4 regions of the Vibrio sp. VPAP30 genome follow, and region 2 is predicted to be linked to each of the others. Evidence: predicted binding sites of a transcription regulator. Region 2 holds the regulator's gene; each other region holds the start of a gene.
The links. The regulator PurR, encoded in region 2, represses purine synthesis genes. The targets are predictions, from matches to a motif close to TNANGNAAACGTTTNCNTNA.

Region 1 (8,082 bases), on a different contig from region 2:
TACATAGCCAAAAACGTTTTTGGGATCGAGGTTGACACGATTTGCCACAATACTCATCAGACGGGCTGTATCAATCACACAACCACTGCTGATCACTTTAGAACGAGGGAAAGTTGTGTTTGTCGCAACGAAATGAGCAACCACATCACATGGGTTACTGACGATAATTAGTGTTGCATTAGGCGCTACGCGCTCGACTTGCTTTGCAATATCTACACCGATGCGACTATTAATTTCCGCAAGATCAATACGAGTCTGACCCTGCTTAATTTGTGCACCGGCAGTAATAACAACGATGTCTGCACCAATCAGAGTCAAGTAATCATCGGTTGGTATTAAATGTGTATTTTTTGAAAATGTCAGGGCTGAAGTATGTCGAAAATCAAACACTTCTCCCTCTGCGCGTTGCAAGTCTTTGTCAAGCAATACCAATTCACTCACACTGCCGAGTGTGAGGAGATAATTACACACTCCTACACCGACTGAACCTGCACCAATAACACCGATCTTCATTTATCTTTCCCTGTAAGCATTACCTCTTAACTTTGGATTGTACTAACAACTTCATCAATAATTCCAATTTAATTTCGCACTCAAAATAAATATTAGCATATACTGTCATTGCAATTTCGAAACCTAGTTTCTTCCTTTAAACAATCGTCCATCGGTTCGATAGAAAATCAGCGCAAGCAAAATGAGGCTGCAACCAATCAATTTATTGCGCGACAGTTGTTCTCCGTACCAAAGAATACTGAGAATGACCGTCCAGATTGGCTCTAGCAACATGATCAGTGCGGCATTGGCAGGGTTGCACCCTTTCTGCCCCAAAGTTTGCATGACATATCTAAGGCTTGTCGCAAGCAGTGCGCTTAACGCAAACCATCCCCATATGGAAGTTTCAACGCTTTCCGGGATGGTTTCAAATATCAAGGAGGCGACCAGTGCAAGCACTCCGGTCACGAACAGTTGAATGCATGTCAACATAAGAACAGGGACTTTTTGCGCCAACTTACTATTTACATTAAAGTGAAGCGCCAACAGACAGGCATTGGCTAAAAACCACAGCTGTCCTGCAGAGCTTTTCCACCCATCCGTTAACGACAGCATTGCTAAGCCCGCAATGGCTATAGGCATAGAAACCCAAAAAGCCCTTTTAGGACGCTCTTGATAAAGAACCCAGGCAATAATCGGCACGATAATCATAGACAGGCTAACGATAAAGGCACCTTCACCTAGGGTCTCGCTAATAGAAATCGCATAGACCCAAGTAAGCAGAGCCAAAGCAAGAATGCTCCCACCTCCTATCGCCTGCAATAAAAGTTGAGTGGTCAGGTCTCTAAAGCGCTTGTAGCATAAAGGTAATAGACATATCGAAGCCACAAGAAAGCGCAGCCCAACAAAACCAAATGGAGGGAGACCTTGTATTGTCTCTTTAGAGAAGATCCACCCTAACCCAGCGAGAGCGGTAGTTATAAATAGGATCCAAGCAGCTTTACGTTCAGCGTTCAATTTAACTCTCTCTATGGTCTATCGACCTATCTATTTTATTATTAATATCTGACTGATAGTGTCAGATTTGGACTACAATGGCTATGAATTATCTATCCAAAATTCTCGCTAAAGAGTAATCTGTTCCCTTTCCATCATAGAGAATAACCATATGATTATTGTTGGGCATCGAGGTGTCGCAGGACACTACCCTGAAAACACTAGATCGAGTATTGAAGCAGCAATTAAGCTTGGTTTGGAATGGGTTGAGGTCGATATCCAGCCAACAAAAGATAACCACTTAGTTATTTGTCACGATCATACTATTAATAGATGCAGCGATGGTGTTGGACGTTTGGATTCATTAACGCTAGAGCAACTTAAGCAGTATGATTTTGGCCAGTGGTTTGATAAGCGTTTTAGCCATGAGTCAATTTTGAGCTTATCAGAATTGCTGCAAATGAGCGCCGAGCACAACTTAAAGCTTAATCTTGAGATTAAAATCGATAGACACGACCCACAGTTCGTATGCCAACGACTTAAGCAGCAACTCAAAGAGGCAAAGGTTGATCCCCACCAGATTGTTATTTCAAGCTTTAGCCATCAAATCATCCATCAACTTTATCAACAGTTGCCGCAATACAAAATTGGTGTTCTTTGCAATCGCCTTGATAGCAAGACTAAACAGCTGCTAAAGCAAGTAGGCGCGTTCAGCTGTAATATCAACTATCGTTGGGCCAACAAACGACTGGTAGAACACTTAAAAGCGCAGGGTTACCAAGTGTGGAGCTATACCGTCAACAACCCAGGCTCGTTAAAACATCTGCCAAACCTTGATGCTATTTTTAGTGATTACCCTGAACGATTCCTTTAGTCTCCTCTCCTTCTTTATCCAGTGTTATTCGAAACTACTGTATAACACTGAATAACTTATTCTGTTCTAGCTCACATTTTTGTCGATTCCCTCTCTACATCAAATTTCGCCTAAAAACGAATAAAACCCATAAATACAACGTATTACACCAGCAGCATCAGAAGTGCCAGCAATTTTCTGCTTAAAAGCTGCACAAAAATGCTTGCTATCGCCATCAATAAAATCTACTGTATAGACATACAGCATGTACGTAAGGACAGTAATTATGATTCAGGCACATACTCAAGCTCACACGTTCTCTAAATACAATGTTTTGGCTCAACCTACGGTACCAATGAGCATTGATAACACAACGCTAAGTCGCCTAGCTGGTCTTTCAGGGCAGCAACAATGGATCTTGTTTACTGCAGAGTGCCCTCGTCCAGATTATGAGCAATTTGCTTCTTATCATGTTAGCTGTAAAAAGATCATTCAAATGAAGCCATCGCAAAAACAGTCTGAGTTTGAGATCGTCAAAAAAGCGATTGAATCCGGTAACGCAAGTGCCGTAATCGCATCTAACAATATCCCTATGATCGAGCAAAGCCTGCTGCGCGTTCATGGCAAACAGTTCCAGTGCGAAGTCTTTTTCGTTGAGGGCAGATTCAACCAGTACCACTAATAAGCTCAACAAATTCACTGTCTTTTCGCCTCTCTTTAACCGAGGGGCCTTTTCTTTTTTGCATCCTATTGAGCTGTTTTCCACCATATAGAGAAAAATCAAAGCAAACGTTTGCTTTTTCTGTGGCAGCACAAAATAGTTCTGGTATTATGCGAAGCAAATAAATTATCTGCGTAGATAATTTCACCACCTTGCTAAAGTATAGGAATGTCAAAATGAGTCTCGCTGATCAAGTTCTCGCTGTTAACGATGATCTTCCAATTCGCACCGATAAACCCGTCCACAGCGGAAAAGTTCGCTCTGTTTACTGGCTCACTGAAGAAGACAGCAAGCGTCTTATCCAAGAAAAAGGTTATGACGTCGCCCCAGACGCGCCGCTAGCCATTATGGTTATAAGTGATCGTATCTCAGCATTCGACTGTATTTGGCACGCCGAAGGCGGACTTAAAGGGGTTCCGGGTAAAGGCGCAGCGCTCAATGCTATTTCAAATCATTGGTTTAAGCTTTTTAAGGACCACGGCTTAGCTGACAGCCACATCCTTGATATTCCCCACCCTTTCGTTTGGATCGTTCAAAAAGCGAAACCAATTATGATCGAAGCGATCTGCCGCCAGTACATTACTGGCTCAATGTGGCGCTCTTATGAGAAAGGCGAACGAGAGTTCTGTGGTATTGAGTTACCAGAAGGACTAGAAAAGGATAAAGCGCTACCAGAGCTGCTGATGACACCTTCAACGAAAGGCATTTTAAAAGGTATTCCGGGCGTGCCTGAAGCCGATGACGTAAACATCACGCGTCAGAACATCGTAGATAACTTCGCCGCATTTAACTTTTCTAAAGCAGAAGACATCTATCAGTACGAGAAGTTACTCCGCGAAGGCTTTGTTGTCATTAGTAACGCTCTCGCACAAGTTGAGCAAATCTTTGTCGATACTAAGTTTGAGTTTGGTTATGTGCATGATGCTGCGGGTAACGAGAAGCTTATCTACATGGATGAGGTTGGTACTCCAGATTCATCACGCATTTGGGACGAGCTCGAATACGATACGGGTAACATTGTCGAAAATTCAAAAGAAGGCTTTCGTCAGTTCCTACTTAACCACTTCCCTGAACCAGATATCTTACTTAACAAAGAGCGCATGGACGAGCGTGCAGCATTAGCGTGTGATAACGCACTACCGCTAGAGGCACTAATGGACATATCTAAAACTTACTTGGGCATCGCAGAGAAGATCACAGGTGGCAAGATTGAGTTAAGCAATAACCCAAAACAGGAAATCATCGATATCCTTAGCCGCGATTACGGCCTGATCGATTAACCTCCCCTGCCGAATCGAATGCCCTCACTTTTGAGGGCATTTTTGATTTCGCCGCAATTATCAAATTGGCAATTCAAAACAGAGCATAATTAAACCAGCATTTTCTCTGTAGGTCAGCGAATATACTCAAAGGAGTCTGACATACATTAGTAGAGGTTGCTTCCTTAATATCAGGGTTTCACTTTTGTACGAGCGAAGAAAAACTAGCTCTGTGCTTAGCTATTTATTCTTACCACCTTTGTTCCCCCCACCGCTGTTACCACCTCCACGATTACCGCCTCCTTTGTCGCCTCCGCCTTTGTTGCTATTACCGCTATTGCCTCGGCTCTCGCTACTATTACCCTTTCCTTGGCTCCGCGAGCTTGAAGAGATTGTGCGGGCGTCTGGTGATTGTTTATTTGTTTTCAGCTCACCAGTACCATTACCCGGGTTCGAGTACTTAGCATGAGCATTAAGCTCCTCTTGAGTAACGAAACCATCGCGATCTTTATCGAACGAAGGAAACGCACTGAGTCCATCTCCTTCTCGCTCAGACTCATCGCCTTCTTCCTCGTCACCGTCATCATCACCCTGACGGAACTGATTAAACTCTTCTTGCGATACCAATCCGTCACCATCAGTGTCAATGTCTTCAACACTTGGCGGCGTTTTCGTTCTGTTGCTGCCCGCCTCTTCACCTTCTTCTTCTTCCGCGTAAGCATTAGAAAATGCCAGTGCTAACAAGACAGCAGTCAATAGCAATTTCTTCATAATTCACTCCTGATACATCCCTCAATTAAAGTCTAGCGGATATCGCGGTGATCGCTTATGTGAGTGACAGGCTATGAATTACTGCGGCGAAGCGGTATAAGTAGCATTCCCAATGTAAGTCCCTTTGAATTATGGATTACCTAGCCCTTTCTCGAATCAGCCTTAAACACCTTACCGTGTTACATGTCCTTCTTAGTACTCATAGCGTGACCAATGCCGCCAAGGTCCTATGCGTTACCCCGTCAAGTGTGAGTAAAACTCTCAATCAGCTGCGGGATCAACTTAAAGATGAGCTGTTCTACCGTGAGGGAGGCCAATTAATTCCAACGCCATTTGCGCTTAGCATTGGTTCTGAAGTTCATAAAATATTGTCGAGCATGAATGGTATTTTGCACCAAGGTGCTTTCAAGCCAGCGGAATTTGAGGGGACGATTTCTCTCTCTATGCGCGAAAGTACCTTTGAACTGTTCGCGTCAAAAATCGCGCTCATCATAAACCAGCTCGCCAACGCGAGAGCTATCAATGTTTATGCGAAAGAGCAGTTAAGTTTTGATGCCTTGGTACGCGGGCAAGTCGATTTTATGATCTTACCGCATGATATTAGCCAACCACCAACACGTAGCCGCGAGCTAATGTGGCAACAAATTTGTGCTGATGAAATGGTCTGTTTGATGTCCACTAGCCATCAATTAGCTAATAAAGCGCTCGGCATTGATGACTATCTGTCGTACCAGCATATCGGTATTTTGGACAAAGATCTCGCTGAGCCCTACTTCGAACAAACCCTGACACAGAAATACGGCACCCGTAAAGTGGCAATGTCCGTTGCGGATTTCGGCGCTGCCGCGATCATGTGTCACCATTCAGAGCACTTACTAACCTGCTCTAAAATGTGGGCTGAAAATGCAGCGCAAGCAAAAGGCTTAGTCTCTAAACCTCTTCCTTTTGAGTATGGCAAGGTCGCCTATAGCTTAGTGTGGAACCAAGCAAGCTTAAACAACCCTGCACTACACTGGCTCCACCAGCAATTAACGACCGCTGGCTAAGTATAAATAGCAGGGGTAAGTATCGGTTGGATAATTCTATCTGCAATAAGTGAGTGAAACCGATTCATCTCAACTTCACTACATTTTGCCCACTCTAGTGCTTGCCCACTCACCCCATGATGCTGAAACGCATTAAGCCGAACTATCACGTCGGCCGGCAGTGAGCGAATCAATTTAACAACCTCATCGATTTCGCTATCCAGATCGCTTTTACCCGGAATATGTAACAGCCTAAGCTCATGCAGTTTTTTGGCGCTTGCTAGGTAGCGAATCGAATCTATTACTCTATGATTGTCTCTTCTCGTTAACCATTGATGCGTTTCACTCTGCCATGATTTTAAATCGAGCATAACACCGTCAAGAACAGGTATAACTTTTTCCCAGGCGTGAATAGGTAAATAGCCGTTACTATCAATGAAACAAGTTAGGTGTCCTAGCTCTCGGTCTGCTTTGATGGCACTAAATAGTGCTATGATAAACGGGAGCTGAAGGGTGGCCTCTCCACCCGAAACCGTGATACCGGATATAAAGAAGTGTTGGCTACGGATGACCTCCAAGATCTGAGTGACATTGTAACGCCTAATCTTGGGACTCGATTTGTGACCACAGATATCGATACATTTATCGCAGTGAGTACAAAGCCCTTCATCCCAAACCACTTTGATATCAGTCATAGCTAACGCTTGTGTAGGACATGAGTCAACACAATCACCACAGTGATTACAATGATTGATCGTATGTGGGTTATGGCAATTTAAGCAATCGAAGTTACACCCTTGTAGAAAGATGACCAGGCGATTGCCCGGCCCATCAACACAAGAGAAATTAAGATTGCGGCTAACTAACGCTGACTTCTCACTCACTGCTGTGCCCTACTACTTGTAAACTGGCTCTGTTTCCATGCTTACCACGCGAGGTGAACGGTCTAGTATTCCAGTGTTCTTTGCCGCCTCAGCTCCCAAGAAAGTAGTGTTTTTACGTGAGCCTTCCTCGGCAAACTTGTTGATATCAGAAAGCTTAATCATGTAACCCGTAACACGGACTAAATCATTAGACGCAACGTTCGCGGTAAACTCCCTAAAACCTTGCTTCAAAGCGCCTTTACACAAATTGAACATAGCTTCGGGGTTGGATTTCACCGTTTCATCTATGGTCAAAATATCACTGATACCAGAGGTGTAATATTTGTGCTGCTCAGCGGTTGCTTGAACATAAGACACAGGATCTGGCTCGGTGCCATAAGGGATACGAACACCAGGTGTCACATCTTCATCCAAGCTGATCCCGCCCTGAGCATGAAGCAGTGCCTTGCCCTCTAAGCCATATTTCACTGGGCTACTGTCGACGAGGTGAGCGAGCTTTTCAGATATTGCGAGTGCGAGTCGATTTGCCTGGTGACTATGCCCGTATTTTTCATTGATGCCTTCTTTATCAAGCAAGATATTGACCGCTTCAGCCATACCATAAATGCCATACATAGGCGCAAATCGATTCTCTTCAACCAAGCCCTCTGTTGTTAAGAAGCCTTTGAAGAAGTTCGATTTCTCGTGCAGGTGACTGCTGCGCGCATCCATGAGCTCAATCATTAATTCACTATAAGATGGCAAGACATAATCTAGAAAATCTGTTCTGTCTTTTGAACGCAATGCAACTTCTTTTAGGTTCATTCGCACTAGGGTATTCGACCCACCAGCAAGAGGCAGAGAATTGTAACAACTAACAATGCCGAACTTATTCTCACCATAAGCGGCTGCATGCATTGGATAATTAGCAATATGAGGTTTGCTACATTCACAGATATTGGTCGTCGCTTGTTTGAGTAGATCGTCTGGGGTGACGTTCGCATCGTACATAAAGGTTAAGTTCGGAGCGATTTGCTTTAACTCTGAGTCGACTCGTAGGATGGTTCGGCAAATGATATTATCTGTTGGACCAATGTTTACA
Region 2 (8,082 bases):
CAACACAGTGATAATTTTGTTTTTGTGGAGGCCTACGATAACGAACTGGCGCACTTGGTTGAAGCAGGCTCCGATTTTTTCATTATGCCGTCAGAATTTGAACCTTGTGGTTTGAACCAAATTTATAGTATGGCTTATGGCACATTGCCAATTGTGCGTGGTGTTGGGGGCCTAAGAGATAGCGTTAATGATTATGATGCAGATCCTGAGGTTGCAACTGGGTTTGTCTTCTATGAGCCCGAGCCAGCGGCTTTGCTTCATGTTTTGCAGCGTTCTTTGTTACTGTATGCTCAGCAGCCCAATGAAGTTAAACGCGCGCAGCTTTATGCTATGGAGCAAGACTTCTGTTGGAACAAAGCGGCGGATGAATATATAACTTTGTACCGTAGTGCATTAAGCTGAAAACGATATGAAATAAGGCGTCTTAAAGGCGCCTTTTTGATGGTTGCTTACATTTTTAATAAAAGAATAATTAAGATTTGACGCATTTTGACGTAAATCCCTCTATGTTTATGCTAATCTCCGTAACCAAATTTTGAACTTGAGTATTCGTTTTTAAATATGAGTGACGCTTTACTTTTCCACAAAACCTATGCCCACCCAACAAGCGATGAATGGGTCGTTTTTGTGCATGGTGCTGGTGGAAGTTCATCAATCTGGTTTAAACAGATTAAAGCGTACAAGCAGCACTTTAATTTGTTGCTAATCGACCTTCGAGGTCACGGCAAATCCAACCAACTGATCAAAGAGCTGATCGCCAATCGCTACACATTCAAATCGGTAACAATGGACATCTTAAAGGTACTAGATCATCTTAAGATTCGTTCAGCGCATTTTGTTGGAATGTCACTGGGTACGATTATTGTTCGAAATTTGGCAGAGCTTGCGACAGATCGAGTAAAGTCAATGGTGCTTGGCGGCGCTGTCACGCGGTTTAACGTGCGTTCACAGATATTGGTCCGTTTAGGCGGTATGTGTAAGCATGTCGTGCCTTACATGTGGCTGTATAGCCTATTTGCTTATATCGTGATGCCACAGCGTACTCAAAGAGAGTCTCGACACCTATTTATCCACGAAGCAAAGAAACTGTGTCAAAAAGAATTTAAGCGTTGGTTTATCCTTACTGCCGAAGTCAATCCTCTGATGAAGTATTTCAAAGATAGAGAGTTACCAATACCAACCCTCTATTTGATGGGAGAACGGGACTATATGTTTATCCAGCCCGTGAAAGAGATGGTCGCAGTCCATAGGCAGAGTCAGCTTCAAGAAATTCGTGACTGCGGACACGTTTGTAACGTTGAACGACCAGAAGAGTTCAATCACCACTCAATTTCGTTTATTCAGCAGCAAATTAAAGCGCCTAACAGTTAAGGTGCAGTTTCGCCGCATTGCCAACATGCGCCAAACTGGGACTCGTTGGACTCACCACAATTGCTACAGTTCCAATTTGAACCTATCTGCGCATTCCTAAACTCTTTGATGACTGCATTGGCTTGAATGATTTGACTGTGATTCAGCAGCCAGATGTAAGGTTCGCTGCTCTCTCCAAATGGCACTTCACCCTGTAAGCCAAATACGCCTTCTCCGCGTACTTCACATTCGATATGGCAAGACTTTAAAAGCTCACAAACAATGTGAGCTTCGGTAGGTGTCGATGCCGAGTAGATTCTCATCAAGCATTGCCATTTGAAGTTGAAGGAGAGGCCTTAACCTTCGCCATGATCCATTTAGCAATGACGGGGAACAGTCCCAATAAGGCAAAAGATGCCAGCACCGTCGGAGACACTATGCCAGACAAGCTTTCAATTTGAGCCAGTTGCGTGCCAGCGTTCAAGTAGACAGCGGTGCCAGGCAACATGCCTAATTGGCTAACAAGGTAAAAACGTACCGTTGCGATTGGGGTTAAACCCATGAGCAAGTTGATCAGGAAAAATGGGAACACTGGAATCAAGCGAAGAGAAAAAAGGTAGAATGCACCGTCTTTCTCAACGCCTTGGTTAATGGCATTGAGTTTCTCACCAAATTTGCTCTGTACCCAATCACGTAGCAAATATCGACTACTTAAAAATGCAAGGGTTGCACCTATTGTACTGGCGAATGAAACCAGCAGTAGGCTAGTCCAGAAACCAAATAGTGCGGCGCCTAGCAGCGTCACAACTGCAGCTCCGGGGATAGAAAAGGCCGTAATAGCTATGTAAGCCAGAAAATAAGTGGCCGCTGCAACCGTAAAGTTGTCGGCAATAAAGGTAGCCAACTCAGCTTGTTGGGCTTTCGCATTTTCCAGCGTGAGATATTGACCAAAGTTTACGCCTAGTAAAACAATTAGTGCAACGAAGAGAATACCAAGGACGATTTTTTTATTCATGTTGAAGCTGCTCCATCTTACATCGAGGATAGATGTATTAAGTGTTACTAGACAAGACAGGGAAAGCAAGCAGCAAATTTCATTGCGATGGATAAAAATAAAAAAGTCAGCGCTGTGGCTGACTTCTTAGATAAGTACTGCTTGATTAACTAACTTGAGTTAATAGCTCTTGACGACGGCTTTGAGGAATGACCGACCAGTGAGTTCCGTTGATCGCGCCTTCCAATGCCCATAAAAGTTCGATATTTACATCGGCAGAGTGTGTGGATTGAATGGCTTTGAAAGCGTGAACTGCACCGACGTCTTCAAGGTTTTTAACCGACTCAATACCTGCCTTTTTAAGCATTCTCTCAGTAGCGAGCCTTAGGTTAGGTAGATCTTTCAAGCGATTTGGTTTTGCTTGCGACTGACTTTGTTTTTCTACGTTCGCTGCTCTGAGTGCGACGTTAGCAATCTCTAGGGCTTTACTGCTGTCTGACGCCAAATCGTCACACAAAGCAAAGTACTTAGTTACGACAGGGAAACCACGTTTTTTGTAAACATAGGGTTCGAGCCCTTGAGATTTAAACTGTTTAGCGAGAGTGGCATCCGCGCGTACGTGAAGCTTATCGTTGACTACAAGTGCGAACATGGTGTCATCGGCAAAAATGCCAAAACCACCAAACATTGAGCGAGACTTAATATGGCCTAACTGCTCAAACAAACGCATTGAGTCTTTTAGTATTGGTTTATCCATGCTGTGTTTTCTCGGTGTATATGTATACGCCACCAATGCAGGTCCGAGAGATTAGCAAAATAATGCAGATACAATGTCAGTAAGGTGTCATACGAGCTCAAGAACAAGTAAAAACGGTATGACAGTTTGCATATTCGCCATCGGCAACCCCGCTACCAGACAATAAATTGTTTAAGGCCGGAGGCTTTGCGTCCCACCCTTTCGGAGTGGTTTGCCCTGTTCGTGGCATTAATCGAACATTTTAAGAATAAATAAAACTGCGCAGAGCATCACATTTGAATGGGATAAATGTGATATTGGTTCAATAAATAGGGGGGATATATACGCTTAGCCAATAAAACGACTACTAGCTAAGCGTTTGACTTGAGGTTACTTATTTAGATTGCGAACGGTTTTACGCTCGACGATTTCAGGGTGCATTTCGAACACGCGTTTGTCATGTTCTTTATCTTTAATGCGCTCTAGAAGGATCTCAAAGGCGTTTTTACCTACACGTCGTTTTGGTTGGTGAACCGTTGTTAGTGGAGGAGAGAAGTATTCTGCAAGCTCAATATTGTCGTAACCAATCACCGACATATCTTGCGGGATTTGAATGCCTTTCTGCTGTAATCGACTCATCAGGCCTAATGCCATTGTATCGTTGAAACAGAACACAGCTGTCGGCTTGTTATCCATTGCTACGATCTTATCTGCCGCCAATACCGCGGTATCACACTCAAAGTTGCCTTCTAAGATCCAGTCTTCATTGACGGGCAGTTTAGCTTCAGCCATAGCACGCTTGAAGCCTCGAATACGTTCGACACAAGCTGCTTTTTCAAAGTGACCGCTCAGGCAAGCAATCTCCTTGTGGCCATGCTCGATTAAATACTTGGTCGCAAGGTATCCACCTTCTTCTGAGTTGTCGATGATCTTATCTGCTTGAGAGCTTTCTGGCCCCCAATCCATAACAACTTTAGGGATGTCCTTGTGGCGATCTAACATCTCGCTCAGCTCTTCAGTCAGATCGGAACACATGACTAGAATGCCATCTACCCGCTTTTCAGCAAGCATACGAATGTAGTCACGCTGCTTTTCATAGATACCACCTGTGTTACACAAGATCAGAGTGTAACCTTGGCGATAACAGTAGCTTTCTACGCCGTCGATAACTTCAGAGAAAAATAGGTTAGTCGATTGAGTAACTAGCATACCAATTGTGCGAGTTGTGTTGCACTTAAGGCTTCGCGCAACGGCACTTGGCGCGTAGTTAAGCTCATTTACCGCTTCCATCACTTTTTCTTGTGTCGCTTCTGCAACAAAGCGTGTCTTGTTGATGACGTGAGACACGGTGGTTGTTGAAACACCTGCAAGGCGAGCAACATCTTTAATAGTGGCCATAAATTCTGTCCTGTCGATGACTGCCACGAGAATATATTCAGTTTAGAATAAGTTGGCAGAAAGTATCAGAAACACAAAAACCGCTCTTATTTAGCGGTTTGTATTTGAATAGTTCATTTTTATCGTTTGCGGTCACGATTTTAGACCGCAATCTGACTGAGGGCAAACAAAATTCGTTGTCCTGACCTGTGCCAGTTCACATTGTCAGACTCTACTCGCCGATTAAGTATGCGCAGTCCAATTCCAAGAATGCCACTGTTAGAGACGTAATAGCAGAGTAAAAACCGAACTCATCGAGCGTTTGGCACTTAGCCGAAAACTTAGGTGCCCAGCTTAGAATGTGCTGGCGAATGAAGCTCTCTTGCTCGATAAGTGCTTCTTCAATATGGCGCTCTTGTTCGAGTTCATTGGAGCGAATGATGAGATTGCCTAGAAAATCGAGTTCAATGGCAATGTGATCAGCAGGCTCGTTTAAGCTTTCATCGACAGCAACGCCATGCTCTAGCATTAACGCTTCCATCTCTTTCGCCGGCTTGTCATCGAGTAGGCCCGACTCGCCGATGTACATAGAAGCATAAGGCAGTGCAGAGTCGCGGTCAGATTTCAAAAACAGATCACAAAAGTCAGCGGCTAATTCAAGCTGAGCATCTTCGCGATCGATCAAGCGATTGAGTGCGTCAATGACACGATCAATCGACGGTTTGAGATCGGCATTCTCGCCAAGGCCAGTAAGGAAAGAGCGGATTTGAGCTGAATGGTACTGCTCAAGGTTCTCTTCGGTTAGCTCTTTGGCGTAAAGGCTTGAAAGCCACCAATAGATTTCTGCACGTTTTTCGTTGAATGCTTTGATTTCTTGCATTAGGTATCACTCCCAAAATAACTACCTATTAGTGTAACTAATAAAAATGAATAGCGGTAATGGCTTACGTGACAATAAAAGACGAATTATGAGCATTTATTAACAAGGGCGGAGGTTTTGTCTTGAATCAATAAAAAATCATCTTTCTCGTTTTTAAAGTGATAAATACTAGAAATGTTACTATTTATGAATAGAATAAATGATAGAACTATTCCCAATGCAAATTAAGTGGTGCAGATGAGTTATCATGTACTAGTAGTAGAAGATGACGTAGTGACTCGCAGCAAGCTCGTTGGCTACTTTCAGAACGAAGGTTACCAAGTCAGCGAAGCAGAAAGCGGTGAGCAGATGCGAGACATGCTACAAAACAACGCGATTGATTTGGTGATGTTGGATATTAATCTACCGGGTGAAGATGGATTAATGCTAACTCGCGAACTACGCAGTCAATCAGACATTGGAATTATCCTAGTAACAGGACGCACGGACAGCATCGACAAAATTGTTGGCCTCGAAATGGGCGCCGATGACTATGTCACTAAACCTTTTGAATTACGAGAGCTACTGGTTCGAGTTAAGAACTTATTGTGGCGAATTTCCGCTGCACGTAATTCGTCAGGAGTGGATAGCGCAGCGAAGCAAGATGATAATGTTGTTCGCTTTGGCGAGTGGACGTTTGATGTTCAGCGCCGCGCTTTAAGCCGAAATGGAGAGCCTGTGAAGCTGACTAAAGCAGAGTATGAGCTGCTGGTTGCTTTGTCTTCATACCCGAATCAGGTTCTCAGCCGTGAGCGTATTTTGAATATGATCAGCCATCGTGTTGATGCGCCGAATGATCGCACGATTGATGTGTTGATTCGTCGCATGCGAGCTAAGATGGAGTTCGATCCAAAGAATCCGCAGATTTTTGTTACCGTTCATGGTGAAGGCTATATGTTCGCGGGTGATTAAATTCGACGGTTGGAACATGTGACTTGCATAAAAATACCGAGGCTTGCCTCGGTATTTTTCTACCTAGAGATACTGATAGTTACAGTTTGCTTTCAGAGGCTTGAAGAGCTTGCTCTTCGTAGTCTGACGCCCAATCTCTCAAGGTTTGCCAGATTCGGCCCAATGTCTCGTGCCAGTATCGTTCAGTTTGCTCGAGGTACTTACCTTTGGGTGTGTATTTTTCCCATGCTTGGCTAATGTTGTTATGAGCCAAATAATTGGTGGGAGCTGGGTAGGGTTTAAGCCCAGCAGCATGGAATTCGTTAAGTGCCCGCTTCATATGGCTCGCTGAAGTAACCACAACCAGTTTTTTGGTATTGACGAAAGCTGCCGCTTGTCTCGCTTCTTCCCAAGTATCTTTTGCGGTTTCTAACAAAATAATATCCGACTTAGATACACCAAGCGCTAGGGCAACTTTAGCCATCATACGCGCATTACTCACTTCAGACCCCCCCGAGTAACCCGATAAAATGAGTTTGGAACCAGGGTAGATACGCATAATGCGAATACCTTCAGCAAGGCGCATTAACCCAGTACGACTAAGCTCAGACGTAGGAGGTATTTTATCGTCAACCACATGACCACTGCCCAACACCATAACGTAGTCGATAGATTCGTCAACGGGGAAAAAGGCGGAGTATTGGCGTTCAAGCGGCATCAACAAACGAGAAGAGATTGGTTGAAAGGCGATAAGGAAGATACCGATGAAAGAGAATAGAACAACAAAGCAGCCTGTCTTCTGTTTACGAGTAAACATGATCAACATTAAGCCGAATAACCCGATGATTAGCATCGCCGGAAGCGGCATAAGTAGAGAAGACACAACTTTTTTCAGCTCAAACATACTTAAATAGTCCGAAAAAACATCAATTGATTATAATTTAAGAGAAAGCCTCTTTATTCCTGCTTTTCTTATGACAGAATAGCAGCACGATTAGACATGATAACCTAAGCTGCTGTGACTGAAGACCGCAATTTCGACGATATTGCCCACAAATTTGCAAAAAATATTTACGGTTCTGACAAAGGAGAGATTCGCCAAGTCATTGTTTGGGAAGATCTTCAACAGATACTTAATGCTGTTGATGGGGCAAATAAGCGACTCAATGTGCTAGATGCCGGAGGTGGTTTGGCACAAATGTCGCAAAAGCTGGCTAAGCTCGGACATCATGTCGCGTTATGTGATCTATCTTCTGAAATGCTGCTGTTGGCAGAGCAGGATATTGCAAATAATGACCTGCTTGAGCAGTATCGCTTCATTCATTCGCCAGTCCAATCGATTGACCAGCACTTAGAGTCCCCAGTGGATGTAGTCCTGTTTCATGCGGTGATGGAATGGTTAGCAGACCCTCAACCTGCTCTAGAAAAAGTCTTAGAACAAGTTAAACCTGGTGGCATGGCATCCGTCATGTTCTACAACCACCATGGTCTGGTCTATAAGAATGTCGTGTGTGGCAATGTTCCTCATGTATTGGATGGAATGCCGCATCGCAAAAGATTTAAATTGCAGCCACAAAAAGGCTTAAGACCTGAAGAGGTCTACCAGTGGATTGAAGACGCTGGCTTTTTAATTTGTGGCAAGTCTGGTATTCGCTGTTTTAGTGACTACATAGGAAATATGGAGTACATGGGCGATTACCAGTATGAAGATGTGTTGGCACTGGAAAGACAACTGTGCAGAGAAGAGCCATACCTCTCGTTAGGTCGATACATACATGTATGGGCACAAAAGAAAGATAAGCAGGACTAACAATG
Region 3 (8,082 bases), on a different contig from region 2:
ATGTTGTTAGCCGTCAGACGAACAGGGAATATCGCCGAGCTAGGTTGGTTATTCGGAGTAAAGCTATGGTACGTATTTGGAGAGGTTTAAGAGTCGCTATGTTACTCACAGTGGGTAATCTGGTTAGTGGGCAAGCTGAGCCATTATCTATCAAGCCCGATGCTCCAGACATTTATACTGTCATGAAAGAGGATACCTTATGGGATATCTCTGCCTTGTATCTCGACAGCCCTTGGAAGTGGCCGCTTTTATGGCAAATTAACTCAAACATTGCCAATCCTGATCTTATTTATCCCGGAGACCAACTTGCACTGTTGTGGCGGGAGGGGCATCCAACGCTAAGTCTAAAATCTGTGGTTAGGCTGGCTCCTTCTATCGTGAAGCGCGACAAGCCTGCCATCCTAGCTTTAAATCCTCAGTATATTATTCCTTACCTTGAACACAATTTGATACTGGAAAACGAAGCGTTTGTCGAGTGCAGTCGGGTGATGGGTAACAGTTTAGGCACTCAATTGATTGATGGGCATGATGTCATCTATATCTCTGGCGATCAGGTAGCTCAAGAGTGGGGCATCTATCGCTTAATGAATCAATTTAAACGCGGGGATAAAACCGCACAGGTGATAAAAAGAATTGCCCATGCACAGCTTGTGGCGAGTAATGACCTGTTTTCTACGTTGAAGCTGGTTCAACAAAGCCAAGAAATTTTGTTTGATGACATCGCGTTGCCGTTATCCGAAACTTCGACGCTGGTTTATAAAGCGATTTTCTCTCCTATCCCCGCTCAACTGAGCTTAGTCAAAATTCTTGGATCCGTTGATGACACTCACTATGTCGGTAAAAATCAAGCCGTGGTACTTAACCGAGGTCAGCATGACGGCGTGCAGCAAGGTAATGTATTTGCGTTGTTGAGGCCTGCTGCTGATCTGCCAGAGCGAAAACAAGCTAGGGGGGAAGTTGTACAGTTACCAGACAAGTTAGTTGGTCATTTGATGGTTGTTCGTCCTTACCAGTACTTCAGTGTGGCGATTGTCACTGAAGCTTCAGAAGCCGTGAGCAAAAAAACTAAACTGCAACCACCAAGGGACTGAAAATTCATGACCACCCAAGAGCTGGCTGCTTGGCTGTCGCTTAACTTTACACCTAAGGTTGGACCGAAAACGTTTCTTGGTCTACTCAAGAAAGACTCACCTACTAATATTGTCCAATCTGATCTTCCGGCCTTACTGGCACTTGGTTTGAGCGAACAACAGGCTAAGTATCTGAAAAAAAGGGCCATCAAAGATGTCGAACAGTGTCTAGAGTGGCAACAACAAAGCTCACACAATCACATTATTACTCAGCGAGATAGTGCTTACCCTGCTCTGCTTGAGCAAGCCGTTGGAGCGCCCCCCCTTCTCTTTGTTCAGGGCAACGTGCACTGTTTATCTGAGCCTCAAATCGCTGTGGTTGGTAGTCGAAATGCTAGTGTAGAGGGGCTCAACACTGCACGAAGCTTTGCACGGGCGTTAGTAGAGCAAAATATTGTTATTACGAGTGGTTTAGCCTTAGGTGTTGACGGTTATGCGCACGATGGGGCATTACAAGGGGAGGGAAAGACGCTGGCTGTGTTAGGTAGTGGTCTAGAAACTGTGTATCCTGCTCGTCACCGTCATCTGGCGCAACGAATTATTGAAGCGCAAGGTGCTTTGGTGTCTGAGTTTCACCCGCTGGCGAAACCTAAAGCTGATCATTTTCCGCGCCGCAATCGCATCATTAGCGGTCTTTCTGTTGGCGTGCTAGTAGTCGAAGCTGCGGAGAAGAGTGGCTCTTTGATTACCGCTCGCTACGCGATAGAGCAAGGGCGAGAGGTGTTTGCGATCCCTGGTTCTATTCATGATGCCAATGCACGAGGTGGGAATCTGCTGATAAAGCAAGGCGCCTGCCTAGTGATGAGAGTGCAAGACATCATTGATGAAATAGAGACTCTGTTGCGCTGGTCTAATACCAATAAGCCACCGATTCAAAATGAACTTTTCGATGAAATAGATAGTAAAGAAGAATTGCCATTTCCTCTGCTGTTAGCTAACGTAGGAAGTAAGGCTATACCAGTTGATATTCTTGCAAACAGGACCAATATACCTGTGCAGGACGTCATGATGCAGCTCTTAGAGCTTGAGCTTTCAGGGCATGTTGTTGCAGTTTCCGGTGGCTATATTCGAAAGGGGAGGGGCTAGCTATGATGATGGATATCTTAATGTATCTATTCGAAACCTACATCCATAGCGATGCAGAGTTACAAGTCAATCAAGATGAGCTAGAAGAAGAGCTTCTTCGTGCAGGCTTTCATCAAAAAGACATTTACAAAGCCCTTGTCTGGCTAGAAGAGCTAGCAGCACTACAGCAAAGTGAAACCCACTCTGCGATTTCGGTGTGCAGTGCTTCGAACTCGACTCGTATTTATACAACCAAAGAGTGCGAACGCTTAAGTATTGAGTGTCGCGGTTTTTTGACCTTCTTAGAGCAAGTTAATGTTTTGACGACCGAAACACGTGAGATGGTGATTGACCGTATCATGGGCTTAGAGACAGACGAGTTTGAGCTCGATGACCTTAAATGGATTGTTCTGATGGTGCTGTTTAATGTGCCAGGCAATGAGAATGCATACACACTTATGGAAGAGCTGTTGTATACCAAAGAGCAAGGTATTCTCCACTAATTCCTGAGTTTATATGAGCAATAAAATTGATCAGCAGCTGTTTTCAGCCCATGAACATGCGCTAGAGCACCAAGCGTGCCCTAAATGCCAAAGTGAACAACGAGAAGGTGAGCTTCACCTTCGTCATGGCAAGCATGGCCCTTTCTTGGGCTGTGATCAGTACCCAATGTGTGACTTCATTAAACCCTTACACCAAAACGACGGTCATATTGTTAAAGAGTTAGGTGTGCCTTGCCCTGAATGTGGCAATGAGTTGGTATTACGACAGGGTCGCTACGGGATGTTTATTGGCTGTAGTCATTACCCAAGCTGTCATCATATTGAATCGCTCGATCACCCCAAGCAGGAAGAACAGCAACCAGAGCATCATACTTGTCCTGAGTGCGCTAAAGGTTATTTAGTAGAACGGAAAACCCGCTTTGGTAAGGTTTTCTATGCTTGTGATAACTACCCGAAGTGTAAGTTTGCTGTAAACCAACCGCCGGTTGCTGGTCAGTGTGAAAAGTGTGGCTTTCCGCTGTTGATCGAGAAGACGCTTGCGAGCGGAGTGAAAAGGCAATGCGCTGATCGCAAGTGTCACCATACTCAATCAGAACAATAAAAAACGGCGCGAGGTGCGCCGTTTTTTTCTTAATGTTTGTTACTGACCCAAATTGTCTGCAAATTCGTGAATCGCTGGAAAGGCTTGCTTATCAAGTAGCTTAGCTATGGCGCAAAGTTTGCGTTGCAACTCTCCACTGTAATCGCCGCACACGTTGATGTGCCCCATCTTACGACCTGCACGTTTTTCTTTGCCATACCAGTGAATATGAATACCATCCATTGCCAGCAGTTCATTTTCTAGCGTGTCTTCACCTAGGATATTGATCATTGAGGTTTCACGGATCAGCTTGGTGCTACCCAATGGTAAGCCGCACACAGCTCTTAAGTGGTTCTCAAATTGACATGTTTCTGCACCTTGTTGAGTCCAGTGTCCTGAGTTGTGCACGCGCGGGGCAATCTCATTGACTAGTAAGGAGCCATTGACATCAAAAAACTCAAGGGTTAGTACGCCAACATAATCGAGTTTATTAGCGACAGCAGTAAACATCTGTTTTGCTTGTTGTTGCAGTGCAGTATCTGCAATGGCAGTCGAAAGAGTAAGTACACCGTCAGTGTGAACATTTTCAGCAAGAGGATAAACTGCAATATAGCCAACCTTACTACGCGCGCCAACCAGTGAAACCTCACGGTTAAATGGTACAAATTCTTCTGCAACAATAGCTTGTGTCTCAGATGTAGCAATACACTCGGCCATTTCTGCCCAAATTGCATCGACCTGATTTGCCTCTTTCAAGCGCCACTGGCCTTTACCATCGTATCCGCCAAGCGCGCTTTTGAGCACCATAGGGATGCCAACGTGTGCAATCGCTTGGTCAAAGTCTTCACGTGTATTGATGACAAAGTACTTCGCATTGCGCACATCTGCGTCATCAAGCAATTGCTTCTCAATACGGCGATCGCCGCCTGCTTTTATCGCTTCAGTCGAAGGTAAGAACTTTCCACTTTGCTCGCAGATTGCCAGAATATCGTGAGGAATGTGTTCAAATTCAGCAGTGATCACATCAGCTTGGGTGATTGCGTTCTCTAGGCCATGACCAATCACTACTTGAGTTAGTGGGTGAACAATGTTTTGACTGCCCACGTCATAGGCAGAGATCTCAATATTCAGTGGTGCGCCTGCCAAAGACATCATGCGAGCCAATTGACCAGCACCTAGCACTAAAACATGCATTGACTTAGTCCTCCGCAGGGTTTGGGTTGGCTAGAACGGTTTCTGTTTGCTCTGCGCGAAATGCTTCGACTTTTTCCATCACTGCCTGATCTGACGTTCCAAGAATTTGCGCTGCTAGAATGCCAGCGTTTGCTGCTCCTGCTTCGCCGATAGCTAGAGTGCCAACCGCAATTCCTTTCGGCATTTGTACAATTGAGTAAAGTGAATCAAGGCCACTTAACGCTCGTGATTGTACTGGAACACCAAGAACGGGTAATGACGTGAACGCCGCCGCCATGCCTGGAAGGTGAGCAGCGCCGCCAGCACCCGCAATGATCACTTTAAGACCACGCTCTTTAGCACTAGTGGCATAGTCTGCAAGAAGTTGAGGTGTGCGATGCGCAGAAACCACTTTCGTTTCGTACTCAACGCCGAATCTGTCTAGCATTTCCGCTGCTAGTTTCATTGTTGGCCAATCTGATTTAGAACCCATGATGATACCGACTTTCATCTCAAACTCCTTCAAAGCTGCGTAGAATTGGTGAGCAAATAATTTGAGCGCATTATACGGGGATTTTATCACTAAGCAAACGTTTGCGTCGGGTTTGAATGAGCAGATGAAAGATTGCTACTTAAATAGCTTTAGTCACAACTTACGATTATTTGTACACTTAACCTAAACCGCTAATCAAATAGGATGCTTAGGTGAGTAACTTTGAGCGAGCACTCAGTGCACTAAAACAGGGGGAAGTGATCGCCTACCCAACAGAAGGTGTGTTTGGGGTTGGCTGCGATCCTGACAACCCTAATGCGATAAAGAAGCTACTAGAACTTAAACAACGTCCGGTAGAAAAAGGGCTTATCCTGATAGCTGCTAATTACCAACAACTGTTGCCTTATATTAATCAGCAAGCCTTAAGCGCAGAACAGTTAGAACGAGTGCAGCAAACTTGGCCTGGGCCTGTCACTTGGATTATGCCAAGTAGTGATAAGGTTTCTAATTGGGTGTCGGGGCAATATGACTCGATTGCCGTGCGCGTGACTGATCATCCTTTAGTACAAAAGATGTGTAATGCATTTGGAAAGCCGCTAACCTCTACCAGCGCGAATTTGACTGGCGAGCCAGCATGTGTAACAACCGAACAAGTTTATCAACACCTTGGTGATAAGTTAGTGGCGGTGCTAGAAGGGCAAACCGGTGGTCGAACAAATCCAAGTGAAATTCGTGATGCAAGAACCTCACAAGTATTAAGACAGGGTTAACCCTGCAACAAAGGAAGTCGAATGTCAGCGATAGATAAACTAGCAGTAAAACAATTTCTCATGACGCTCCAAGACTCTATTTGTCAGCAACTAGAGCAAGCCGATGGGAGCGCAGTATTTGTAGAGGATGAATGGCACCGTGAACCCGGAGAGAAATTGGGTGGTGGTGGTCGAACTCGAGTCATGAAAGAAGGTGCGGTGTTTGAACAAGGTGGCGTTAACTTTTCTCATGTACAAGGAAAAGAGATGCCAGCTTCAGCGACAGCGCACCGACCTGAACTTGCAGGACGTCGCTTTGAAGCCATGGGCGTGTCATTGGTTATGCACCCTAATAACCCATATGTACCAACCTCGCACGCCAACGTTCGTTTCTTTATTGCCGAAAAAGAGGGTGAAGAGCCTATTTGGTGGTTTGGCGGTGGTTTCGATTTAACGCCGTTTTATCCTTTCGAAGAAGACGCGCAATATTGGCACAACACCGCGAAGGAAGTGTGCGCGCCATTTGGTAGTGAAGTCTACCCAGAGCATAAAGCTTGGTGTGATAAATACTTCTATCTACCACATCGCGATGAAACCAGAGGTGTCGGTGGTCTTTTCTTTGATGACCTCAACCACTGGCAGTTTGATAAGTGCTTTGAGTACATTAAAGCGGTTGGCCAAGGCTATACGGACGCATATTTGCCGATAGTAGAACGCCGCAAAGACACTGAATACGGTGAACGTGAACGTCAGTTCCAACTCTACCGCCGAGGTCGTTACGTTGAATTTAACCTAGTGTTTGACCGTGGCACTTTATTTGGACTGCAGAGTGGTGGTCGTACTGAGTCTATCTTGATGTCGATGCCACCGTTAGCGCGATGGGAGTATGCTTACCAAGTTGAGCCGGGCTCTCCTGAAGCTGATCTATACGATCATTACCTCAAACCAAGAGAGTGGTAAGACTTTCTTCAATATATAGATAGTGATAGGGTCAATGTTTCGCATTGGCCCTTTTTTAGTTTTACAGGTAAAGGAAATGACTCAGCAAATAGATCGTTATGCCGTTTTTGGTAATCCCATCTCTCAAAGTAAATCGCCTTTTATTCATACCCTATTTGCTCGTCAAACCAATCAATCATTAACCTATACTGCAGAAAGCCCAAATAAGGATGCATTTCAACAAGCGGCGTCTGAGTTTTTTGCTCAAGGTGGCAAAGGTTGTAATGTCACTGTTCCATTTAAGGAAGATGCTTATCGCTTTGCCACTCGACTAACTGAACGTGCTCAACTAGCTGGGGCGGTGAATACCCTGAAGAAGCTTGATGATGGTGAAATTATTGGTGATAACACAGATGGTGAAGGGTTAGTGCAAGACTTACTTCAATATCAAGCGCCTTTAAAGGGAGCCCGTATTTTACTTATTGGTGCTGGTGGTGCCGCGCGTGGCGTTATTAAGCCACTATTAGACCAGCAGCCCGCTGAAATTGTTGTAACCAACCGAACCTTTGCCAAAGCGCAACTGCTTGCCGAGATGTTTGCACCGTATGGAACGATTAGCGCTTGTGAGATGAGTGAAGTGAAGCAGTCGTTTGATGTGATTATCAATTCTACCTCTTCTAGTTTAAGTGGGGAGCTACCAGATATATCAGCAGCAATCTTTACTGAACAATCGGTAGTGTATGACATGATGTATGGCGCAGGGAAAACCACCTTCAATCAATGGGCACATGAACATGGGGTGGAGCGAGCCTTCGACGGGCTTGGAATGCTTGTTGGTCAGGCAGCAGAAAGCTTTATGCTCTGGCGTGGTTTAAGACCGGGTACAAAGCAAATTTTGCGTGAACTTAGAAAGAACCTTGAGGGGCAGTAATGAATCAATCGATTTTATTTCCGGATATCCAAGTATGGGATGAAGAAAAGCAAGCAGTGCTATTTTCTGCTCAACAGTCGGGAGCCTTGATTCAATGTCTCGTTGATAAACAAGAGTTAGAAAAACTATCAGGGCAAGTAATAGGCAATGCACAGCAAGCTCTGGAAGTCTTTTCACAATATCGATTCGATCTTGAAGAGCTTGCTGAAGAACTGATCGAAGAAGAAGAGTTCAATTCACAAGGTAATATAGAGGTGGTTAGCTAATCTCTTTAACCTCATGAAGGTAATCTTCTTTATTCTGCACATAGTTGTTGGCGGACTTCTGCAAGAAAGCTCGTTCTTTGTCATTAAGAGGGCGAGCTTGTTTTACTGGGCTACCCACATATAGATAACCACTTTCTAAGCGTTTACCCGGTGGCACCAAACTACCAGCACCAATCATTACCTCTTCTTCTATTACTGCCGCATCTAACACGATCGCCCCCATACCTACTAAGACGCGGTCTTCAATAATACA
Region 4 (8,082 bases), on a different contig from region 2:
AACGAGAAGAAAAATGAGCAAGATTGATAAAGCTATGCGCATCCTCCTAGCGGGATTCTGTATCAACCTTTGTCTTGGCATCCTGTATGCTTGGAGTGTATTTAACAAAGCACTAGTGACTGAGTCAGGTTGGAGCGCGGCTGAAGCATCAGCGCCTTACGCAACTGCAACGATCACTTTCTCTATATGTCTTCTGGTTGCAGGTATCCTACAAGACCGTATGGGTCCTCGTCTGATCCTTATCCTAGGTACTGTGCTTACAGGCCTAGGCATGATCGCTTCTGGTTTTGTTGACTCTCCACTTATGCTGAACATAACTTTCGGCGTACTTACTGGTGCAGGTATCGGTTTTGGTTACGCATGTTTGTCTCCATCAGCGATGAAGTGGTTCCACGCATCAAAGAAAGGTATGGTTAATGGCATTATCGCAGCAGGCTTTGGTCTGGCGGCTATTTACCTAGCCCCTGTCACTTCTGCGCTTATCGACAGCATGGGCATCCAAACCAGCTTCCTAGTTCTTGGTGTTGGTATCCTTGCTATCGCTGTTCCTCTAGCAGCAACAATCAACAACCCACCAACGGATTACACGCCAGCTGAACCTAAAGTAAAACAAGGTCAAGCACCTAAGGCTGTGAAGAAGTCTGACGACCTAACGTGGAAAGCAATGCTTAGAACGCCTCAGTTCTACTCACTTTGGATCATGTACGCGTTCGCTGCGTCTGTTGGTCTTATGATCATCGGTAACATTACGACTATCGCAAGCGTTCAAGCGAACCTACCAAACGCGGTTTATCTAGCGTCAATTCTTGCAGTGTTTAACTCAGGTGGCCGTGTTGCAGCTGGTATGCTTGCAGACAAAATCGGTGGCGTACGCACTTTGCTTTTAGCGTTCGTTCTCCAGGGCATCAACATGGTTCTGTTCGCAACGTTCAAGACTGAGTTCACGCTTATCATCGGTACAGCAATTGCAGCAGTAGGTTACGGAACACTTCTAGCAGTTTTCCCAACTCTAACCGCAGAGTTCTACGGTCTGAAAAACTACGGCACTAACTACGGTGTGCTATACACAGCATGGGGTATCGGTGGTGCAATCGGTGCTGCTGTGGTTGGATTCTCCATGACCCAGGGTGAAGGTTACAGTCTTGCATACACTATTTCTGCCGTAATGATGGCGGTTTGTATCGTGCTCGCTTTCATTACACGCCCTCTATCTGAAGCAAAAGTAGCTGAATTAAAGCGCGCTTAATACTAATCAGGATAAATTAGATGTTCAGATAATTGCGCAGGAAAAATTGCTTAGAGCAAGGCATAGATTGCAGCCAGTTAGTCGACCTACCTACAAAATCTATAACGACGCTATCAGCGATTTTAACCAGCAAGAATGAACAGATATTTGTTCTGGTTAGTATCAGAATTGAATTGCGGGTAAAAAGGCTTAATCTTAGGGTTAAGCCTTTTTTGTATTTAGCCATCATGCCTGATCCTATCGAACTTGCTCCCGACTATTACCTAAGCAATTTTATTAAGCTTATTGATCATGCGCGTGAGTGGTATCCAGATCTCCTGACAACAGAAGAGCATAAGTGGTTATATGACTTTGAGCAACTCGACAGGAAAGCGCAGTGCTTATTGGTACGCTTATTATCACGTAAAGGTGATTGGTTCCGCTCTGACAAGCTAAATTACACTGAGATAGGTGATACCACCCCTTGCCTTGAGACATTAGATCATAATGGCTTTGTCACCGTAAACAGTGACATCTGTGCTAATACCCTCGCCCGTGAATTACTGACCAAACCGGAAATTTGCACACTGTTTGCAATTCCGCATAGGTCCACACGCAAAGAGCAACTTTTAGACCAAGTCCCTGTCACACTCTTTACTCGTTTTGATCAAATCAGTTTTTTGGTCATCCATCTGCAACAGGCAAGGGTAATTGATGTATTACTGGCGCTGTTTTTTGCCAATACTCACCAAGATCTCAGTCAGTTTGTGCTTGATGATCTTGGCCTGCATCAGTTTGAACGCTATCAACTAAGCAAAGTTAGACGATTCTTTTCCACGCGCTGTGAGCTAAACCAGTTGTTACACCTTTCTGAACTGCACTCAAGATATTCAGAATCAGATAGAAAAAATCCGCACTGCCTAGTGACTCTACTCAACGAGATTGACATACCTATCACCCACTCTTACATAGAGCGAAAACGCCAACAGTTAGTCAATGATATCGCAAGAGACTTGGAGCGAGTCGGTGATTTCGAGCAGAGCCTAAAATGGTATAACACTACAACGCTTCCCCCCTCTCGCGAGCGACAAGCAAGGTTATATGACAAGCTCGACAATATCACCGCAATGAGTGACGTTGTCGCGAGCGTCATTTCACGCCCCTACAATATCTCAGAACTAGAAGTCGCCAATAAACTCGCTCAAAGAGTGAAACGAAAGCAAGGGCAACGCATTCCAAGAAAGGCTAAATTCAAGGTTTCTGAACACAGGTTAGAGTTAGATCTATCGCAACAAAGAGTCGAACTCGCGGCCAAATCGCATTATGAACAGCAGGGCTATCAGGTATTCTATAGCGAGAATGTATTGCTCAATGGGTTGTTTGGCTTAGCCTTTTGGAAAGTGATATTTGCGCCCATTGAGGGGGCATTTGTAAACCGCTATCAACACCGTCCGCTCGACTTATATCATCAAGATTTCTTCGCGAAGCGCCAGCTATTATTCGCTGAAACCTTCCAATCAATAGAACAATCTGGGTTAAGTGTCCTTCATTCGACCTATAAGGAAAAGTACGGCTTAGCCAATCCATTCGTTCACTGGACCGAATTCAGTTCAGATTTGCTTGAAGCCTGCATAAAACACATTCCAACCCAAGTGGCCCTCGCACTGTTTAAGGTCATGCTACAAGATCTCAAACTCTATCGAAGTGGTATGCCCGACCTCATTCTGTTTAAAAAAGGTCAGTTTGAGTGGGTAGAAGTCAAAGGGCCGGGAGACAAACTTCAAGACAACCAACGGCGATGGATTAAAGAGTTTCTTCGGCTAGACATTTTAGTCTCTGTTGCTTTCGTCAATCACTGTAAAGATTAATAAGCACTTATTTCTTCAGCATTTTCTACAAAACATGCAGAAATATGAAATCTGTTTTATATTTGCTACATTAATAGCTCATTCTCACTATCAGAATGACAATTCAAGTTGTTTGAAATTTAATCTAAGGAGAAGTTCCATATGCAAGACGTCTATTTGATTGGTCATGGATTCATGGATGCAAACGACACCATCAAGTTGTCTGTCCCCCTGCAAACATACGTAAAGGATGGTCGTATGCTGGATGGTCGAAAAACAGCAGCAGTTGTTGATGGTGGCCCCAGCGCTTATCGCATTACAACAGATGATGAAGAATGGAAAGTAACACCTCCTGGCGTTGATGCAAAAGAACACTACCTATGTGGTGATATGGCATCGTACGCAGATGTAAACAGAACACAAAAATGGTTGAATAAAGGCATGGGAGCACGTAAGGAAATCAACGATGGCATTTTGTTTACCCTGTCTGGGGGGGACTACTTGTTTTTTACAAAAAACAACCAAGCCGTCAGGTTATCAAATATCATCAATAACTTAAGAGCTGAACTTGGCAACAAGTTTCAAATTCATTGGACAGCATGTCGCTCAGTGATTGAAGGGAATAGTAATGCAGCCAAACTCCAAGCTATCAATGGTGGAGACTTGGTACAGGCGCAAAGTCTAAGGTAAGCGTCAACACCTGCCAGCAAGAACATTAGCACCCGATCGCTAGAAAGCCACCTGTCGTGGCTTTCACTTTCCCCTCGACAAGCTATTCCCCCTAACACCATTAATGCCAATAACGGATTATGGTTATATCTGGTAAAAACGCGACAACGGACATTTTTCTTAACGTTTTTATCGTTTAAGCCCAACTATTGTTTGCCATTATCTATGCCTTCTGCTGCAATTAGTCCATTGAATAGTCAGTACAAGTATCCAGATGAATTTACGTACATTTTTGATGATGGCCGTGGTGTTAACGTTCGCAGGCTGTGCAACCTATGCAGGGCTAAATTACGACCAGTTATTTGGGGAACCACATGTACAAGAACGCCGCAGTGACCTCGGCAGTGTAGAAAGTGACTTTTTTCTTAGTGAAGTAAAACCCATTATTGATAGCCGCTGCGTGGTTTGCCACGCCTGCTATGACGCTCCATGCCAATTAAAAATGTCTTCTGTAGAAGGTATTGATCGAGGCTCTAGCAAAGAGCTGATTTATCAAGGTACTCGTCTGACTGCTTCTACACCTCATCGCTTGTTTGAAGACGCTCAAACAACGGCTCAGTGGCGAGAATTTGGGTTTAACCCAGTATTGAATGAGCGCGTGCAAAACCCAACAGCCAATCTTGAAGCAGGTCTGATTGCAAGAATGCTGACACAGAAGGAAGCACACCCATTGCCAGACCAGCAGCAGTTAGAAGGTTTTGATTTTTCGATTGATCGCTCTCAGGTTTGTCCGTCTATTGAGGAGTATGATCAGTACCTTCAAGATTACCCTACATGGGGCATGCCCTACGGAATGCCAAACCTCAGCTCGAACGAATACTCAACTCTTGTCAGTTGGCTGCAAGACGGGGCCAAGATGAGTCAACCACTGCCCTTAACCATTGCTGAACAGCAGCTCATCGCCGAAGTCGAAGTTCTGCTCAACAAAAGTCCGCGCAAAGTGCAACTTACTGCGCGCTACATTTATGAGCACCTGTTCCTATCTCATCTCTATTTTTCTGATTTAAACCAACAGAATCCACGCTTTTTTACTTTAGTCAGATCAAGCACTCCACCGGGGCAGCCTCTCAATCGAATAGCCACACGTAGACCTTATGACGATCCTGGCGTGTCCCGGGTTTATTATCGATTGGTACCAGAGCAAGGTACGATTGTTGATAAAACCCATATGCCATTTGCGCTAAATAGAGAAAGAATGAATCGCTGGAAAGAGTGGTTTATAGACTCTGATTACAGCGTTGCTACGTTACCAGATTACACTCCAGAGATCGCGGCTAACCCCATGACTGCCTTTATCGATCTTCCGGTTAAATCACGATTTAAGTTTATGCTCGACAATGCGCAAAACACCATTAACGCCTTTATAAAAGGACCTGTTTGCCGTGGTCAGTTAGCTCTTAATGTTATCAATGACCGCTTCTGGGTATTCTTTTTAGATCCAGACAAAGCCGACTTCCCAGAAGTGAACGAATTTTACCGCTCTCAAGCAGAAAACCTTAAATTGCCAGCAGAGCTGGAAAGTAATACCTTGCCAGTGACAAGTTGGGTTGCATACTCAAGGCAACAAGCGCAATACCTAGAGGCAAAATCTAAGTTCACTAATCAATGGTTTGAAGGGGGAAAGTACCTAACAACCGATGTGATCTGGACAGGTGAAGGAACTAACCCGAACGCAGCGCTTACCGTATTTAGGCACTTTGATAGTGCGTCAGTAGTGCGTGGCTTAGTCGGAACACCACCCAAAACAGCTTGGGTCTTAGACTATGCCTTAATAGAGCGTATCCATTATTTGCTCGTGGCTGGGTTTGACGTGTATGGAAACTTTGGCCATCAACTGATGACCCGTATGTTTATGGACTTCTTACGCCTTGAAGGAGAGAGCAATTTTGTTGCCCTCTTGCCGAGAGAAATACGTCATAAAGAGCATTCTAGCTGGTATGAGGACCAAAGCAGCCAGCTCAGTGATTTTTTACAACGTAATGTTAAGCCGTTTGACCAACCAACTCAGGTGCCGTATCAAACCGACGACCCAAAAGCGGAACTTTACGATATTTTGCAAACGCAACTCGCACCAATATTGACCAACCGATTCAGGATCGAGCAAACGGGCATGAAGCCTGAAAGTGAAGAGTTGCTGCGAAGCATTGATAGAATTAAAGGCCAAGGTCTTGCTTATCTACCGCAGATTATGATGCTTATGATTACGTCTGAAACGGGCGAAGATCAGCTTTACACTTTACTGCAAAACAGTGCACATACCAATATCTCAAGCTTGTTTGACGAAGCGAGTAATCGTGATCCTGCTAATGATGATCTCACCTTGGTACGCGGCGTGATCGGCAGCTATCCTGCCGCGTATCTAAATCTGCAAGAGCATCAAGTACCAAAACTGGTAGAAATGTTGAAAAATATTTCCAGTGAAGAGGATTACGTTAAATTATTGGATACCTTCGCAATTCGTCGTAGCTCTGACAAATTCTGGCCTTTTAGCGACCGAGTACATACTTGGTATAAAGCAGATCAACCTATCGAATTTGGCCTGCTTGACTACAATAGATTTGAGAATAGGTAGAACTGTTCAACTGCGCATAACACGCTCAGGGAGGTGATTATGGGTATCAATGACAGCATTAGAGCTCTAGAGCAGCAAATTTATGTCGCCTGCTCTGAAGGTGATTACGACACCGTTCAAATGCTCGAACATCAATTGGATAGTCTTAGAAATAAGGCAGAACATCCTTTTGATGACGATCCATATGCTCCTGAAGGGAAAATAATCCCTGAAGATGACTGGTACTAACGAAAACGCCCCATGGTAATATACATGGGGCTTTCTTTTGCTCCTGCCCCATGACACAGCTATAATCCACTCTCCTGCAACCAGCGCTTTACAAAGCAAATTTAATCGTTATTATCTGAACGCAAACGATTGCCTTGCTTTTTATATGTAAATTAAAAGGGTTTTATGCTGTCTGATATTGAGATCTGTCGCGAGACAAAACTACTGCCAATTGCTCAAATTGCCGAGCATGCTGGGCTGCATGCGAATGAATTCCATAGTCAAGGAAAATACAAAGCTAAAGTAAGCTTGCAAAGCTTAGAGCGATTGCATGGCAACACCACAGGAAAGCTCGTGCTGGTAACTGCCATCACTCCGACCCCACTCGGTGAGGGTAAAACAGTCACAACTATTGGCGTGTCTCAGGGTTTAGCTAAACTCAAATGCTCAGTCATGGCCTGTATCCGACAGCCGTCTATGGGCCCCGTTTTCGGCGTAAAAGGTGGTGCTGCAGGTGGCGGCTACTCTCAAGTCGCGCCGATGGAAGAGCTTAATCTGCATCTAACTGGTGATATTCACGCGGTGACTGCCGCGCACAACCTTGCAGCGGCAGCTATTGATGCTCGTATCTACCATGAACAACGCCAAGGTTACAAAGATTTTGAGCAACGTAGCGGTTTAACAGCACTCAAAATTGACCCGCAACGTGTTGTCTGGAAGCGCGTGATGGATCACAATGACCGTGCGCTGCGTATGGTCACAGTGGGGAAAAACGAAGCCAATAAAACCATCAATGGCTTTGAGCGACATGATGGCTTTGATATTTCAGCCGCGTCAGAGCTCATGGCTATTCTTGCCCTAGCGTCAGGCCTAAAAGACTTGCGCGTTCGAATCGGTCGTATTGTGGTCGCTTACGATATAAATGGTGAACCCGTGACCACTGAAGACCTTAAGGTTGCAGGCGCAATGGCAGTCAGCATGAAAGAAGCCATTGAACCAACATTGATGCAGACTCTTGAAGGTGTACCGACCCTTATTCATGCTGGCCCATTTGCCAACATTGCTCATGGCAACTCTTCAATTATCGCTGATAACATTGCGACCAAACTGTGTGACTTCACGGTCACTGAAGGTGGATTTGGCTCTGATATGGGGTTTGAAAAAGCCTGTAATATCAAGGCACAGATGTCTGGGAAATCGCCCGATTGTGCCGTAATTGTCGCAACGCTACGTGGATTAAAAGCCAACTCTGGTCTCTATGATTTAAAGCCGGGTCAAGCCATTCCAGACACTTTGTTCGAAGACGACCAAGACGCACTCGTTGCTGGTTTTGATAACCTAAAATGGCACATTAACAACGTCAACAAATATGGCGTGCCTGCCATTGTCGCAATTAACCGTTTTCCTCAAGACAGCGACCAAGAGCTGAACACACTTAAGACCATGATTGAAGCCTTACCCAACGATGTCGAAGTCGCCATTAGCGAAGGCTTTGCAAAAGG

Region 1: the regulator PurR is predicted to act here: its motif matches at 3,123-3,142, upstream of ZX61_RS13695 (phosphoribosylaminoimidazolesuccinocarboxamide synthase).
Region 3: the regulator PurR is predicted to act here: its motif matches at 5,034-5,053, upstream of purE (5-(carboxyamino)imidazole ribonucleotide mutase).
Region 4: the regulator PurR is predicted to act here: its motif matches at 6,719-6,738, upstream of ZX61_RS02355 (formate--tetrahydrofolate ligase).

The regions. Positions count from the first base shown of each region.
Region 1 covers NZ_LBLS01000031.1:22,528-30,609, reverse strand. The annotation lists gene ZX61_RS13720 (lactate/malate family dehydrogenase) at 1-513, opposite strand, end outside; gene ZX61_RS13715 (DMT family transporter) at 637-1,509, opposite strand; gene ZX61_RS13710 (glycerophosphodiester phosphodiesterase family protein) at 1,661-2,362, shown strand; gene ZX61_RS13705 (hypothetical protein) at 2,628-3,023, shown strand; gene ZX61_RS13695 (phosphoribosylaminoimidazolesuccinocarboxamide synthase) at 3,239-4,342, shown strand; gene ZX61_RS13690 (hypothetical protein) at 4,562-5,092, opposite strand; gene ZX61_RS13685 (LysR family transcriptional regulator) at 5,224-6,138, shown strand; gene ZX61_RS13680 (YjjW family glycine radical enzyme activase) at 6,135-7,001, opposite strand; gene ZX61_RS13675 (YjjI family glycine radical enzyme) at 7,014-8,082, opposite strand, start outside.
Region 2 covers NZ_LBLS01000043.1:492,440-500,521, forward strand. The annotation lists gene glgA (glycogen synthase GlgA) at 1-402, shown strand, start outside; gene ZX61_RS22455 (alpha/beta fold hydrolase) at 562-1,371, shown strand; gene ZX61_RS22460 (DUF2007 domain-containing protein) at 1,368-1,673, opposite strand; gene ZX61_RS22465 (TVP38/TMEM64 family protein) at 1,673-2,365, opposite strand; gene ZX61_RS22470 (TfoX/Sxy family DNA transformation protein) at 2,511-3,101, opposite strand; cyclic di-GMP riboswitch class I at 3,241-3,327, opposite strand; gene purR (HTH-type transcriptional repressor PurR) at 3,471-4,478, opposite strand; gene torD (molecular chaperone TorD) at 4,690-5,337, opposite strand; gene torR (two-component system response regulator TorR) at 5,575-6,288, shown strand; gene elyC (envelope biogenesis factor ElyC) at 6,368-7,171, opposite strand; gene cmoM (tRNA uridine 5-oxyacetic acid(34) methyltransferase CmoM) at 7,286-8,077, shown strand; gene mukF (chromosome partition protein MukF) at 8,080-8,082, shown strand, end outside.
Region 3 covers NZ_LBLS01000025.1:70,480-78,561, forward strand. The annotation lists gene ZX61_RS10445 (LysM peptidoglycan-binding domain-containing protein) at 66-1,091, shown strand; gene dprA (DNA-processing protein DprA) at 1,098-2,216, shown strand; gene ZX61_RS10455 (DUF494 family protein) at 2,219-2,698, shown strand; gene ZX61_RS10460 (DNA topoisomerase family protein) at 2,712-3,299, shown strand; gene ZX61_RS10465 (5-(carboxyamino)imidazole ribonucleotide synthase) at 3,339-4,472, opposite strand; gene purE (5-(carboxyamino)imidazole ribonucleotide mutase) at 4,477-4,962, opposite strand; gene ZX61_RS10475 (L-threonylcarbamoyladenylate synthase) at 5,157-5,714, shown strand; gene hemF (oxygen-dependent coproporphyrinogen oxidase) at 5,736-6,653, shown strand; gene aroE (shikimate dehydrogenase) at 6,730-7,563, shown strand; gene ZX61_RS10490 (DUF1488 domain-containing protein) at 7,563-7,829, shown strand; gene ZX61_RS10495 (gamma carbonic anhydrase family protein) at 7,822-8,082, opposite strand, start outside.
Region 4 covers NZ_LBLS01000013.1:101,430-109,511, forward strand. The annotation lists gene ZX61_RS02325 (L-lactate MFS transporter) at 14-1,246, shown strand; gene ZX61_RS02335 (VRR-NUC domain-containing protein) at 1,474-3,093, shown strand; gene ZX61_RS02340 (putative adhesin) at 3,235-3,762, shown strand; gene ZX61_RS02345 (fatty acid cis/trans isomerase) at 4,016-6,373, shown strand; gene ZX61_RS02350 (hypothetical protein) at 6,413-6,601, shown strand; gene ZX61_RS02355 (formate--tetrahydrofolate ligase) at 6,767-8,082, shown strand, end outside.